DNA from 3 places in the Pelotomaculum sp. PtaB.Bin117 genome. Region 3 is predicted to be linked to each of the others. Evidence: predicted binding sites of a transcription regulator. Region 3 holds the regulator's gene; each other region holds the start of a gene.
The links. The regulator LexA, encoded in region 3, represses DNA repair genes until DNA is damaged. The targets are predictions, from matches to a motif close to CNAACANNTGTTNG.

Region 1: the regulator LexA is predicted to act here: its motif matches at 3,269-3,282, upstream of A4E54_RS00865 (DNA polymerase IV).
Region 2: the regulator LexA is predicted to act here: its motif matches at 3,038-3,051, upstream of recA (recombinase RecA).

The regions. Positions count from the first base shown of each region.
Region 1 is NZ_MVQM01000029.1:545-4,997, reverse strand. Features, by position in the region: gene ahbB (siroheme decarboxylase subunit beta) at 1-385, shown strand, start outside; gene hemL (glutamate-1-semialdehyde 2,1-aminomutase) at 404-1,720, shown strand; gene A4E54_RS00870 (hypothetical protein) at 1,717-2,043, opposite strand; gene A4E54_RS00865 (DNA polymerase IV) at 2,046-3,257, opposite strand; gene A4E54_RS00860 (dihydroorotate dehydrogenase) at 3,381-4,307, opposite strand; partial or broken gene A4E54_RS00855 (dihydroorotate dehydrogenase electron transfer subunit) at 4,304-4,453, opposite strand, start outside.
Region 2 is NZ_MVQM01000178.1:23,286-27,738, reverse strand. Features, by position in the region: gene rny (ribonuclease Y) at 1-1,168, opposite strand, end outside; gene A4E54_RS14915 (regulatory protein RecX) at 1,500-1,958, opposite strand; gene recA (recombinase RecA) at 1,958-3,007, opposite strand; gene A4E54_RS14905 (competence/damage-inducible protein A) at 3,130-4,368, opposite strand.
Region 3 is NZ_MVQM01000038.1:3,790-8,242, reverse strand. Features, by position in the region: gene A4E54_RS02145 (acyl-CoA carboxylase subunit beta) at 1-492, opposite strand, end outside; gene A4E54_RS02140 (Fe-S-containing hydro-lyase) at 887-1,459, opposite strand; gene A4E54_RS02135 (fumarate hydratase) at 1,606-2,448, opposite strand; gene lexA (transcriptional repressor LexA) at 2,957-3,568, shown strand; gene A4E54_RS02125 (selenium metabolism-associated LysR family transcriptional regulator) at 3,595-4,453, opposite strand, start outside.

The DNA of each region.
Region 1 (4,453 bases), on a different contig from region 3:
GGAAGAATTAGAGATGACCGAGGATGAGCTTGTAGAGAAGATCAGAAGTTTTATTACCGACGGAAAAATCAGACGTTTTGGAGCGACCGTGCGGCATTTTGAGCTCGGCTTCGTGGCAAACGCCATGGTGGTGTGGGATGTGCCGGAAGAGAAGGTGTCTGAGACAGGCCGGATAATGGCTGGTTTTAAAGAAGTCACTCACTGCTACCGGCGTCCGCGGCGTCCCGGTTGGCCTTATAACCTTTTTACCGTTGTTCATGGGCAAAGCCGGGAATACTGTGCAGGAATCGCCAAAAGGCTGTCCCGGGCCACCGGGGTAACAAATTATTCCCTGCTGTACAGCACCGCTGAGCTTAAAAAAAGCAGCATGCGTTATTTTGAATAGAAAAGAGGTTAGCATCAGGTGGCCAGGAATTATACCAGGTCGGTTGAGCTTTTTGAGCAAGCGAAAAAAGTTATCCCCGGCGGTGTCAACAGTCCGGTGCGCGCCTTCAAATCGGTGGATTCAACCCCGCTTTTTATTGAACGGGGTGAAGGACCGTTGGTTTATGACGCTGACGGGAACGAATACGTTGACTACGTGGGCTCGTGGGGGCCGCTGATCCTGGGGCACCGTCACCCGCGGGTGGTTGAGGCGCTGAAGCGCTGCCTGGACGAGACCGGGACCAGCTTTGGGGCGCCGACTGAATTGGAGAATGTCCTGGCCGGCATGATTGTTGACGCCGTACCCTCTGTGGAAATGGTGCGCCTGGTTAATTCCGGCACCGAAGCCGTCATGAGCGCGCTCCGGCTGGCCAGGGGATATACGAAGAGGAATAAAATCGTCAAGTTTGAAGGATGCTACCACGGGCACGCCGATTATCTGTTGATTAAGGCTGGTTCCGGAGCGCTGACGCTGGGTGTGCCCACTAGTCCCGGAGTAACGGCCGGTACGGCTGCCGATACTATAAACGCGGCATACAACGACTTAACTTATTTGGATGAGTTGTTTAAACGACAAGGCGAAGAAATCGCGGCGGTGGTTGTGGAACCGGTAGCGGGAAATATGGGTGTCGTTCCGCCCGCCCCGGGTTTTCTGGAAGGGCTGCGCCGGTTGACCCGGGAATACGGCAGCCTGTTGATTTTTGACGAAGTAATGACCGGGTTTCGTGTGGCTTACGGCGGGGCGCAGCAGCTTTACGGAGTAACCCCGGACTTAACCTGCCTCGGCAAAGTGATTGGAGGCGGTCTGCCGGTGGGCGCATACGGCGGCAGTGTCAAAATTATGGAGCAGGTGTCACCTGCGGGGCCGGTATACCAGGCCGGAACGCTATCAGGAAACCCCCTGGCGGTGACGGCCGGTATCGCCACTCTGAAAATTTTAAGCCGGCCGGGTGTTTATGAAAGTCTCGAAGAAAAGTCGGCAAAACTTGCCGGCCAACTGGCTGACGCAGCCGGGGAAACCGGCGCGGAAGTTTGTTTCAACCGGGTCGGGTCGATGTTGTGCGCCTTTTTTACCGGAGCAAGAGTTAATAATTATTCCAGCGCGTGTTCATCAAATACCCAACGCTACACCGCTTTCTTTAAATCCATGCTGGAGCAGGGAATTTACCTGGCCCCTTCCCAATTTGAAGCGGCGTTTATTTCCCTGGTGCACAGCGACAAGGAATTGGCAAGAACTGCGGAAGCGGCGCGGAGCGCTTTCCGGGCGGCAATGACGGCAGCCGGGGCCACAACCTAAGAGCCGGGATTATTTCTGGGCTGAAAAAGGGCGCAGGCGTTAAGGTGTTCACCACAGCAGGTAACGGCGTTCTGCAGCCCGACTTTGCCGATTTCCTTCAAAAATTCCCCGATATCAATTTCAGACGGAATTTTTCTCTTCATGGCAAAATACTTGGGGATGAGGGCGGCGCACCCCATTTTTTTCTCCTCTCTGCCGATAATTATGATGTAGAACCGGCATTTTCCACAGGTGTTCACCGCTTTTTGTTTGGATTCCGGGATAAAGAGCCGGTGACTTGAATACAGGTAATTTCTCCTGTAGTAATTCGTTGTGTTGGACACTGTCAGTCCCCCCACCTGTTCTGGAGCATTACGCTGACGCCGGTCAGGGATGTCGCTTTAAAGACTGCTGTTTCACCATGGCGGTCTTTGATTTTATCCAAAGCGCGTGTAAGCTTCCTCTTTTTTTCGGTGATGCCGAACAGATCCAACTGCTCTTCTGAATTTTTAATCAAGTGGGAAAGAGTGAGACCTACCATTCTCACCGGCTTCCAGTGCGGCCAGTGCCGGTGCAGAAGTACAACGGCGGTACTGTAGATGTCCTCCGATAAGTCAGAGAAATAAGGCATGGATTGAGTCCGGTGCAGGTATTGGAATTCGGTATCCTTAAGGGTAAGCCCGACGGTTTTGCCGGTATAGCCTCCGATACGCACCCGTCTGCCCACTATTTCCGAGAGTTCGTGAATAATCACCTGGATGTTTTCATGCCCGGCCAGATCTTTGGGGAGAGTAATTTGGTGGCCGGCTGATTTAACCACCTCCAGGCTTGCCGGGTTGACCGGTGAATAATCCACGCCGTTAGCCGAGTTCTTTAAGATTAACCCGATTAGCCCGAACCGCTTTTTTAAGATATTGGCCGGATAGTTGGCCAGGTCTCCGATGGAATGTATATTAAGGAGCCACAGTTTTTTTTCCATCCGGCGCCCCACGCCGAAAAGCTTTTTTACCGGCAGGGGCCAGAACACGCGGGGAACGTCCTGAAGATCAACTTTGGTAATGCCCAGCGGTTTTTTAATCTCCGCCGCCATTTTGCTTATAATCTTGTTCGGGCCGATCCCAACGGAGGTGGGTATGCCCGTTTCTTCCTGAATATCCTTTTGAAGACGCGCGGCTATTTCCTCTGAGGAATCTGTTTTATGGAGATACTCTGTGCCGGTCAAGTCAACCCAGCTTTCGTCGATGCTGAATGGCTCCACCAGGGGGGAATACCGGCGCTTGATCCTGAGAATCCGCGCCGAGAAGTCAACGTACAAACTGTGCTGCGGGGAAACGATCACGCCTTTGTCTCCCAGTTTTTCGCGGGCCTCCCGTACCGCCATGCCAGTTTTGATGCCGTATTGACGTTTTGCTATATAGTTGGCCGCCAGACAGATCCCGTGGCGCTTTTTTTCCTCCCCGCCGACAACCACGGGAATATCGGCCAGTTCAGGATTTAAAGCGATATGGCAGGAGGCGAAAAAAGAGTTTGCGTCAATGAGAAGGATAGGGCACTTCAAAACCATCACTCCAAACAAGTGTTTGCGCAATATATTATAACCAAAACACTTGTTCGCAGGCAATGGATAATTATAGCACCATTTAAAATATAAGCCGACAGCTGTTATGCCGCCGGTCTTTATTCATGATTTTTGGGCCAAGCCGGTAAGTTCGTCGATGTTTTCGATGCCGTTTTCACAAAGGTAGTTCTCTATACCTTCAAGCACATCCATGGTTGCCCGGGGGTTGACAAAGTTGGCGGTACCCACTGCCACGGCAGTGGCCCCGGCCAGGATAAACTCAATTGCATCCTCGGCTGTCGTAATACCGCCCATGCCGATAATAGGCAGCTTTACCTCCCGGTATACCTGCCAGACCGCCCGTACCGCCACCGGTTTGACTGCCGGGCCGGAGAGCCCTCCCAGCAAGTTTCCCAACACCGGGCGTTTCTTTTTTATGTCGATGGCCATACCCAATACGGTATTAATCATGGAAAGGGCGTCTGCTCCCGCTTCCGCCACTTTTTCGGCCACCGCCACGATGCTGGTTACATTAGGTGAAAGCTTAACAATCACCGGCAGGCCTGTGCTTGCCTTCACCGCGCGGGTGACTTCCGCCGCCATGGCCGGGTCACTGCCGAACTGCATGCCGCCTTTTTTAACATTGGGGCAGGAGATGTTCACTTCCAGGCCGCCCACACCGGAGGCGCGGCTGAGTTTTTCAGCCAGCAGGGCATAATCATCCACAGTGTCGCCGGCAATGTTGACAATAACCGGCAGGTCATAATCCGCCAGGAAGGGGAGTGCTTCGGAGATGAAACGCTCCACGCCGGGATTTTGCAGGCCGATGGAATTCAAGATGCCGGCCGGTGTTTCCGCAAGCCTGGGGGTGGGGTTGCCGGTTCTCGGCAGCAGGGTAATACCCTTCACCACAATGGCGCCCAAACGGTTTAAGTCAAGGTAAGGCGAGTATTCCGGCCCGAAGCCGAAGGTTCCCGAAGCGGTGGTGACCGGGTTTTTCATCAGAATACCTCCGACGTTTACGGACAGATTCGGCTTGACTCCGCTCATTCCCATACCACCTCCCCGGCCGGAAAAACCGGGCCGTCCACACAGGCCCGCCGGTATTGCACACCGTTTTTCCCGCCCCGGGCTTTGCAGGCGCAGGAGAGGCAGGCCCCTACACCGCAGCCCATCCGTTCTTCTAGGGATACCTC
Region 2 (4,453 bases), on a different contig from region 3:
CATGAACAATATCATGCGATTCCTTGTATTTCTTAGCCAGGTCAACACCGATAGTGACATGCGGCCCTTCCACTTCGTGGTCAACCGACTTGCCGATATCGTGCAATAAACCGGCTCTTTTTGCCATTTGGATATCAATTCCCAGTTCAGAAGCCATCAGACCAGCCAGGTGGGCAACTTCAATTGAATGTTTTAATATATTCTGGCCATAACTTGTACGGAATTTTAAGCGCCCCAAAAGAATGACCAGTTCGGGGTGAATACCGTGCACACCTGTTTCAAAGGTCGCCTGTTCTCCAGCCTCCCTAATTTGGTTGTTGACCTCTTTTTTGGCTTTTTCAACCATTTCCTCAATGCGCGCCGGATGGATCCTGCCGTCAACGATCAGCTTTTCCAGAGCAATCCTTGCCACTTCTCTCCGGATCGGATCAAAACCTGACAAAATCACAGCTTCCGGTGTATCATCAATAATGAGATCTATTCCCGTTAGCGTTTCAAAAGCACGAATATTTCTACCCTCACGTCCGATAATACGTCCTTTCATTTCATCACTGGGCAACGGGATCACCGCTACTGTCGTCTCGGCGACATGATCCGCCGCGCACCTCTGAATAGCTAGAGAAATAACATCGCGAGCCCGTTTTTCCCCTTCTTCTTTAGCCTTGTTTTCCATGTCTTTGATCATTATTGCTACTTCATGCTGTATTTCTTTTTCAATATCAGTAAGCAGGATCTGCCTCGCTTCTTCAGATGTCATGCCTGATATCCGTTCCAATTCACCAAGCTGTTTTTTATAAACCTCTGCGATTTTATTTTTAACAGCTTCTATTTCCGTTTCTTTCCGGCTTAAAGCCACCTCTTTCTTTTCTATTGAGTCAGCTTTGCGGTCCAAGTTTTCTTCCTTCTGAACTAACCTGCGTTCCGCTCTTTGAAGCTCCCCCCTGCGCTCCCGGTTTTCTTTCTCAACTTCATTGCGCAGTTTCAGAACCTCTTCTTTGGTCTCCAGAATTGCTTCCCGCTTTTTAGCTTCAGCATTCTTTTCCGCTTCATCAATTATTTTCTTTGCTTCGCTCTCAGCGGAAGTAATCTTAGCTTCCGCCAAGTATTTTCTTAAAAAATACCCTACCACAAAAGATGCCAGTACAGATCCTATAATAATTATAATCATATTAAATTCCAATACCTTTTTTCACCCCCTTTTTTGATGAGTTTTATTCCAGCAACAAAAAAAAACCGAGTATAACTCGGTCGAAAATGAACAGACACTACTATTTATTCTTGTCCAGATCACGGAAAGAAAAAACCTCAAATGGGCACCTTCCTAAAGTCCGGTTCAACAAACCAAACCGAACTTCGACCTTAGGAACTATTGGATTTTATCTATAATAAAACCCGTACGTAGTAGTATCCAATTCTATTTTCTCCCATATTAGATTGTACAGGTTTTTTCAAAAAAAGTCAAGCTAAAACCCGGCAGGCACAAACCCGGGAGGATAAATTCAGTCTCTGTCGCCATCTTTAATCCCGCGTTGTATCTTACTAATTACTTCACATGTAAAACCACGCCGGTTAAGCGAACCTACCAGCCGCGGAAGATTACACTCCCCATTACTACGGATCATTTCCTTTTTCACTAATTTCATAGCAGTGATATATTCCCTGTCATCTCCCAATTCATCCAGAACCTCTTCAATGATCTTAACGCTGATTCCCTTGTCCCGCAGTTCTTGCCTTAACCCACTGAATCCTCTTTTACCCAGTCTCCGGTCCACCCAGCAACGGGCGAATTCTTTGTCGTTGATATAGCCATACTCCCCCAAAACATCTAAAACCGGGTGCGACACTTCGGGGGTAAAGCCTTTCCGCTCCAGATATTGTTCCAGCTCATGCCTGGAACGCCGGCGGAGTGCCAGCATCCTTAAAGCTAATGACCTGGCCTTTTTAAGTTCATTTTTCATTATTTATTTAAATCGCCCTCTGCCGCGCCCGCAGTCGAAGGAGCAACTTTAACACCGGCAAGATTATGCGCCAGTCGAACTTTTTGCTCAATTTCTTTCGCCATGTCAGGATGTTCTTTTAAGAATTCTTTGACATTTTCCCGGCCTTGACCCAGCCTGTCATCATTGTAGGAGTACCAGGCTCCGCTTTTGTTAATAATGTTTAAATCAGCGGCAATGTCCAGAATGCTGCCTTCTTTGGATATTCCCGTACCGTACATGATGTCGAAGTCGGCCTGTTTAAAAGGCGGCGCCATTTTATTTTTCACCACCTTGACTCTGGTGCGGCTCCCAATAATATCGGTACCTTGCTTGATATTTTCCTGTTTACGCACTTCCATGCGAATTGAAGCATAAAATTTCAAGGCGCGCCCGCCGGTGGTAGTTTCAGGCGAGCCGTACATGATACCGACTTTTTCCCGGATCTGGTTAATAAAGACTACTGTTGTATGCGACTTGCTGATCGACCCGGTGAGCTTGCGCAACGCCTGGGACATCAGCCGCGCCTGCAATCCAACGTGTGAGTCTCCCATCTCCCCCTCAATCTCAGCACGTGGCACCAGGGCGGCTACAGAATCGATAACGATGACATCTATAGCTCCGCTGCGCACCAATGCCTCGGCAATTTCCAGCGCCTGCTCACCGGTATCCGGCTGGGACACCAGCAGGTTCTCAATATCTACTCCCAGGTTCCTGGCATATGCTGGATCGAGGGCGTGCTCGGCATCGATAAAAGCCGCCGCCCCACCTGTCTTCTGGGCCTCGGCGATGATGTGGAGAGCCACGGTTGTCTTCCCGGAAGATTCCGGCCCAAATATCTCTATTACCCTGCCGCGCGGCACTCCCCCGATGCCAAGAGCGATATCCAGCGCCAGAGTGCCTGTTGGAATAACCTCAACATTTAAATTAGCGGAGGCTTCTCCAAGCTTCATAATCGAACCCTTGCCGAATTGCCGTTCTATCTGCGTCAGCGCCAGTTCCAAAGCTTTTTGTTTATCAGACAAAAGCATTACCTCCATGTTCAGAGAATCATTACAAAAAGAACGTTTGTTCGTCCCAGCTAATTATATGTCGCTTTTCAATTTATGTCAATAAAAATAATCAGAAAAGAATAAATTAGAATACTATTTTTCTATTTTTCTTGAAGGAATGCCCTGACTATATTTAGCGCGGCGTTTACCGTGCCCATCCTCACAGCCAGACGGTCGCCGGGAAAATGGTACTCATGGCAGGAGGTGCCCCTTTCGGACGCCAGGGCGATATAAACCAGTCCCCGTGGTTTAACCGGGGTGCCGCCGTCCGGCCCGGCAATACCTGTTACGGCCAGACCCAGGCTTGCATGAATCAGGTTCCGCACACCTTCGGCCATGGCCACCGCCGTCTCTTTACTGACAGCCCCGTGCCGGTCAATTGTCTCGGGAGCCACCCCGAGAATCGCTTTTTTTACCTCATTGCTGTACGCAACCACACCACCGGTAAAGTAGCCTGAACTACCGGGAACGTCAGTCAGCTTCGCGGCGATCAATCCGCCTGTGCAGGATTCCGCCAAACCAATCGACATCCCCTTATCGAGCAACTGTTTAGCAACAATGTGCTCTAACTTTTCACCACCGTAACTAAAGATGTACTCTTCAAGACGACAATTCACCTTTTCCGAGAGTTCCTCCACCATTTTTTCCGCTTGTTCGGCATTCGCCGCCCGCGCGGTTATCCGTACCTGCACCTGGCCCGGGCTGGCCAAATAGGTGATGCCCGGATTGCCTTGCCCGCCCAAGTCTTTCATCAGATCCTGCACAGCCGACTCGGAAATACCGGTAACTCTGACGACTTTAACCCTGGTGACGTCTCCGGAACCAGCTTTTTTTGACAATAGCGGCGCCAGTGTCTCTTCAAACATAGCAGTCAATTCGTGCGGCGGTCCGGGTAAAAGAGCAATAATTTTATTTCCCCGATCAATCAATATGCCGGGCGCGGTTCCCCGGTTGTTTGGCAGAATAGTTGCCCCTTGCGGAAAGTAGGCCTGTCTGGCATTGGATTCAGGCATGGACATGCCGCGGCGGTTAAAAAACTCCCTTATCCCGTCCAGCGATTTTTCATCAAGGATCATTGGCAGACCCAGCACGTGAGCGACAGTTTCCTTAGTAAGGTCATCCGTGGTCGGACCAAGTCCCCCGGTGATTAAAATCAGCTCAGACCGTTCCAGCGCCTGCCTGACAACCTGCTCCAGCCTTTCATAATTATCTCCCACCGTGACATGCCACGCGACGTCAAAATTAAGCTCGGACAACCTTCTTCCCAAATACTGGGCATGGCTGTTCACAATGCGGCCCTGCAGCAGTTCCGAACCGGTAAAAATAAGTTCTGTCTTCAAATTATCACATCCCGATATTAACTCTCCAGACAGATTATAGCATGAATCGCCCCAACACCGTAAGGCCATAAGGCTAATATATTTA
Region 3 (4,453 bases):
GCAGGGGCCAAGTATTACCGATATTTGAGGGATGACGCCGGACGCCATGGTGTTGCGAAAAAAAATCTCGCCATAGCCGTTCAAGGCGTCAACACCTTCCTGAATCCGGGCGCCGCCCGAGTCATTCAGGCCAATCACCGGAGCGCCGACCTTCATGGCCAGATCAAGCACTTTGCATATCTTAGCCGCGTGCACCCGCCCAAGCGATCCCCCGGTTACGGTAAAATCCTGAGCGTAGACATATACTTTCCGGCCGTCAATAATACCATGCCCGGCTACCACGCCTTCACCCGGATTATCCATATTGGTAAAATCATCATCAGATGACGCAAACATGTCAATTTCCCTGAAGCTGCCGGGATCAAGCAAGGCCGCAATCCGTTCCCGCGCCGTCTTTTTTCCGGCCTCATGCTGCTTATCGATGCGTTTCCGGCCACCCCCCGCTTCCACTAACTGTCTGAGTTCATTCAGATGCTTCAATTTATCATGCATTAAATAAAATACCTCCAGTTTACAGACACAGGCGTCAGTCTTGTTAAATCTTATTTTTTCTTGTATATCAAATAATTTATAAAAAACTTAGCCTATATTTGTTATATTTTACTCCTTTAGGATATCCTAAGCTGTTTGCCGGTAAACATAATCAAGCCACGATATATTCCATGAAATTCATCCGCGATCATTTTATATAAATATTATATTAAGTACAATTCTTCAATAAAGTTTTCATTTCCTCCAAGACCTGATATTATACTGTATACTTTCAAACAACTATCTATCATGGTATTATCTTTTATAATACATGTATACATATCTCCCAATAATGCGCTTTTCCATACTGAATATTATAAAAATACTAATTTATCTTTCCGGTATTAATATTGTACTAAATGCGGCCGTCCTCTCTATGCTCTGAATAGAGCTTGATACTTTCATCGTACAGGTCCCCACCCAGTGTATCATTAATAACAATTGCCGGAAAATCTTCCACAAGCAGCTCGTGCACCGCTTCCGGTCCAAGTTCGGGGTAAGCGATCACCCTGGCCTCTTTGATGGACCTGGCTATCAGTGCGGCGGCTCCTCCTACCGCCGCCAGGTAGATGCCTTTGTACTTTCTCATCGCCCTGATCACGTCGGGAGATCTGCGGCCTTTGCCTATTGTTGCTTTAAGGCCCAGCGCGTATAATTTTGGCGCGTACAAATCCATTCGCCCGCTCGTAGTCGGCCCGGCCGCCCCGATAACCATGCCCGGCCTGGCCGGCGACGGTCCCACATAATAAATAACCTGCCCTTCTAAATCGAAAGGCAACTTTTTCCCTTGCTCTATATATTCAACTAATCTCTTATGCGCCGCGTCACGTCCGGTATAAATGATCCCGTTCAACGAAACTCGCTGGCCGCTCCGGAGATTTTCCACCACATTGCCGGATAACGGAGTAGTAAGGCTGATCCGGTCCATTTAGCTCACCACCTGTCCAAGGTAATTCATTCAAGTATTCAGGAGTCAGGAGTCAGAATATTTTAAGACAATAGACCATTCCTTTATTCCGACTTCAGAATCCTATCTCCTAACTCCTGACTCCTGACTCCTGACTCCTACTATTTTTACAGCACCGCTTCCTTGTGCCGCGCCGCGTGGCAGTTAATGTTTACAGCTACCGGCAGGCTGGCTATGTGGGTGGGATAAACCTCGATGTGAACCGCCAGGGCGGTTATCTTCCCGCCAAAACCCTGCGGACCGATACCGAGGCGATTGATTTCATCCAGCAACTCTTTTTCTAATTTTGCGATACCGGGATATTTGCTTTCTTCTCCCAAATTTCTCAGCAATGCCTCTTTAGCCAATTGGGCCGCCTTTTCAAAGGTGCCGCCGGCGCCCACGCCAACAACAATCGGCGGACAGGGATTTGGGCCGGCGGCATGAACCACCTCTACCACAAACTTTTTTAAACCATGTACTCCTTCAGACGGCTTCAGCATTTTAACGGCGCTCATATTTTCGCTTCCGCCGCCTTTGGGAGCGACAATCAACCGGATATTTTCTCCGGAAACAATCTTCGTATGAATCACGGCCGGCGTGTTGTCGCCGGTATTCTCCCGCTCCAACGGGTGGTTTACAATCGACTTTCTTAAATAGCCTTCCGTATAGCCCTTTCTCACACCTTCATTGATCGCACTGTAAAAATCACCGCCGACAATACGCACATCCTGACCCAATTCAACAAAAACAACAGCAAAACCGGTGTCCTGACATATCGGAATTTTCTCTTCACGGGCAATTTCAGCATTCGCCAGCAGCTGTTGTATAATTTCTTTTCCATTAATAGAGACTTCCTGTTTTAAAGCCTTTTGCAATCCTTCCAGCATATCAGGCCCCAGGTTAAAATTGGCTTCCTGGCATAGCCCGGCAACCGTCTCAACTATTTCAGCAGCATGAATAATCTTAATGTTAAAACCTCCTCACAAATCTTTACTTCACCGCGGCCGGGGATTTATCCCCGCCGCCCGAAACCGGCGGCTAGAGCAAAGCATATTTTGAAAACAGAAGGTTTTTCCTCCTCAAACATAATCGCACCTTTATGACCGTTAACTGTTAATCGTTAAAATTTTACCATAGGGGTAAGTTGTTTACAAATTAATGTGATAAGCATCGCCGCCACCTATATTGCGGTTATCAGAACAAAGAAAGGCTTCAGAACGCGCCGCTGCCGCACATCGTCTGAAACCTTCGAGCAACAATCATCAGTTGGGTAACAGCCAAATTATTTATCGCTATCTTTAACAAATATCGAACCTATGTTTTTATTTTTACATTTTTATGGTATAATACTATTAACATTTATTACTATTCAGGCATTCAGAATTCATTAATCATTTTATCTTACAATCTTTCATCCCGCTCCTGACTTCTGGCTCCTGAGTGGTTACAAGCATTATATCAAAGGCTGGTGATAAGATGAGTAATAGTCTCAGCTCAAAAGAAGAACTCGTCCTGGCATTCATAAAAAAAACTATTCGGGAAAAAGGATACCCACCCTCGGTAAGGGAGATTGGACAGGCCGTAGGTTTAAGTTCAAGCTCTACAGTACACGGTTACTTAAAGAGGTTGGAGGGAAAAGGCTATCTCAGGCGTGACGCTACTAAACCCAGGGCGATGGAAGTGCTGGGCGGCGACAAAGAAAACAACATAGAATTAATCAGCGTCCCTCTGCTGGGGCGGGTTGCCGCCGGGGTACCGCTGCTGGCCACTGAGAACAGGGAAGAAACCTTCCCGCTCCCTTCTTTTTTTACGGGAAACGGTGAATTTTTCATGCTCACGGTAAAAGGTGACAGCATGGTCGAAGCCGGTATCCTGGATGGGGATATGGTTGTGGTAAGACAGCAGCATGTCGCCGACAACGGTGAAATAGTTGTGGCCTTGTTAGATGAGGAAGCCACTGTCAAACGTTTCTTCAAAGAGAATGACCGGATCAGACTCCAGCCTGAGAACAAATTGCTTACACCCATTTACGCGAGAGATGTACAGGTGCTCGGTAAAGTCATAGGCTTGCTGCGAAAAATACATTGATCTGCCCGCTAAAAACACCGTGACATTCACGGTGTTTTTTTAAAGTCAAAAACTTTGCAAACTTCATCTTTATTGACGAAATCGGTAAAAGCGTCAATGGCGAATCCGGCCATATTCTGCCTGTGCCGGATCTGGTAAAGATAACGATTAAAGTCAAAGTCATCTATTCGTACTTCCCTCACCCGTCCCAGTTCCAGCGATTCCCTGACCGCGTACTTTGATACGATACTGATTCCCAGACCTGCTTCAACCGCCGTAATTACAGCTCTTGAGCTTCCCAATTCAATCCCCTGGGGTATTTGTTCCAAAACTATGTTATGCTCAGCCAGCTTTTCTTCAATAGTCCGGCGGGTGCCCGACCCTTTTTCACGAAAAATCATCGTTTCACTCTTTAAATCTGAAACCTTAACAGCGCCTAAGTTTACCCAAGGATGTGCGGGCGGCACAATTAATGAGAGCTCGTCCTGCAACCACGGGCGGCATTCAATATCTTGACTTTCCGCCAAAACGCCGGTGAAACCCAGATCTATCTCCCGCTCCCGGACCCAACGCTCAACCTGCCCGCTTCCCGATACTTTGAGGGTAATTTGAATACCCGGATACTTTTTTTTAAAATCCCCAATAAGCAACGGAAGCAAGTACTCCCCCGGAATGGTGCCGGCGCCTACGATCAGGTGTCCAGTTTTCAGCCCTTTCAGATCGTCCATGCCAGCCTTGATTTTTTGATAATGCCGGAACATTTGCCTCGCTTCCTGGTACAGAAGCTGCCCGGCGTCCGTTAGAACCATTTTCTTGTCACCGCGCTTGAACAATATTACCTCAAGGTCCTCCTCAAGCGCTTTGATTTGGAAGCTGACAGCCGGCTGACTCATGAACAACTGGCGG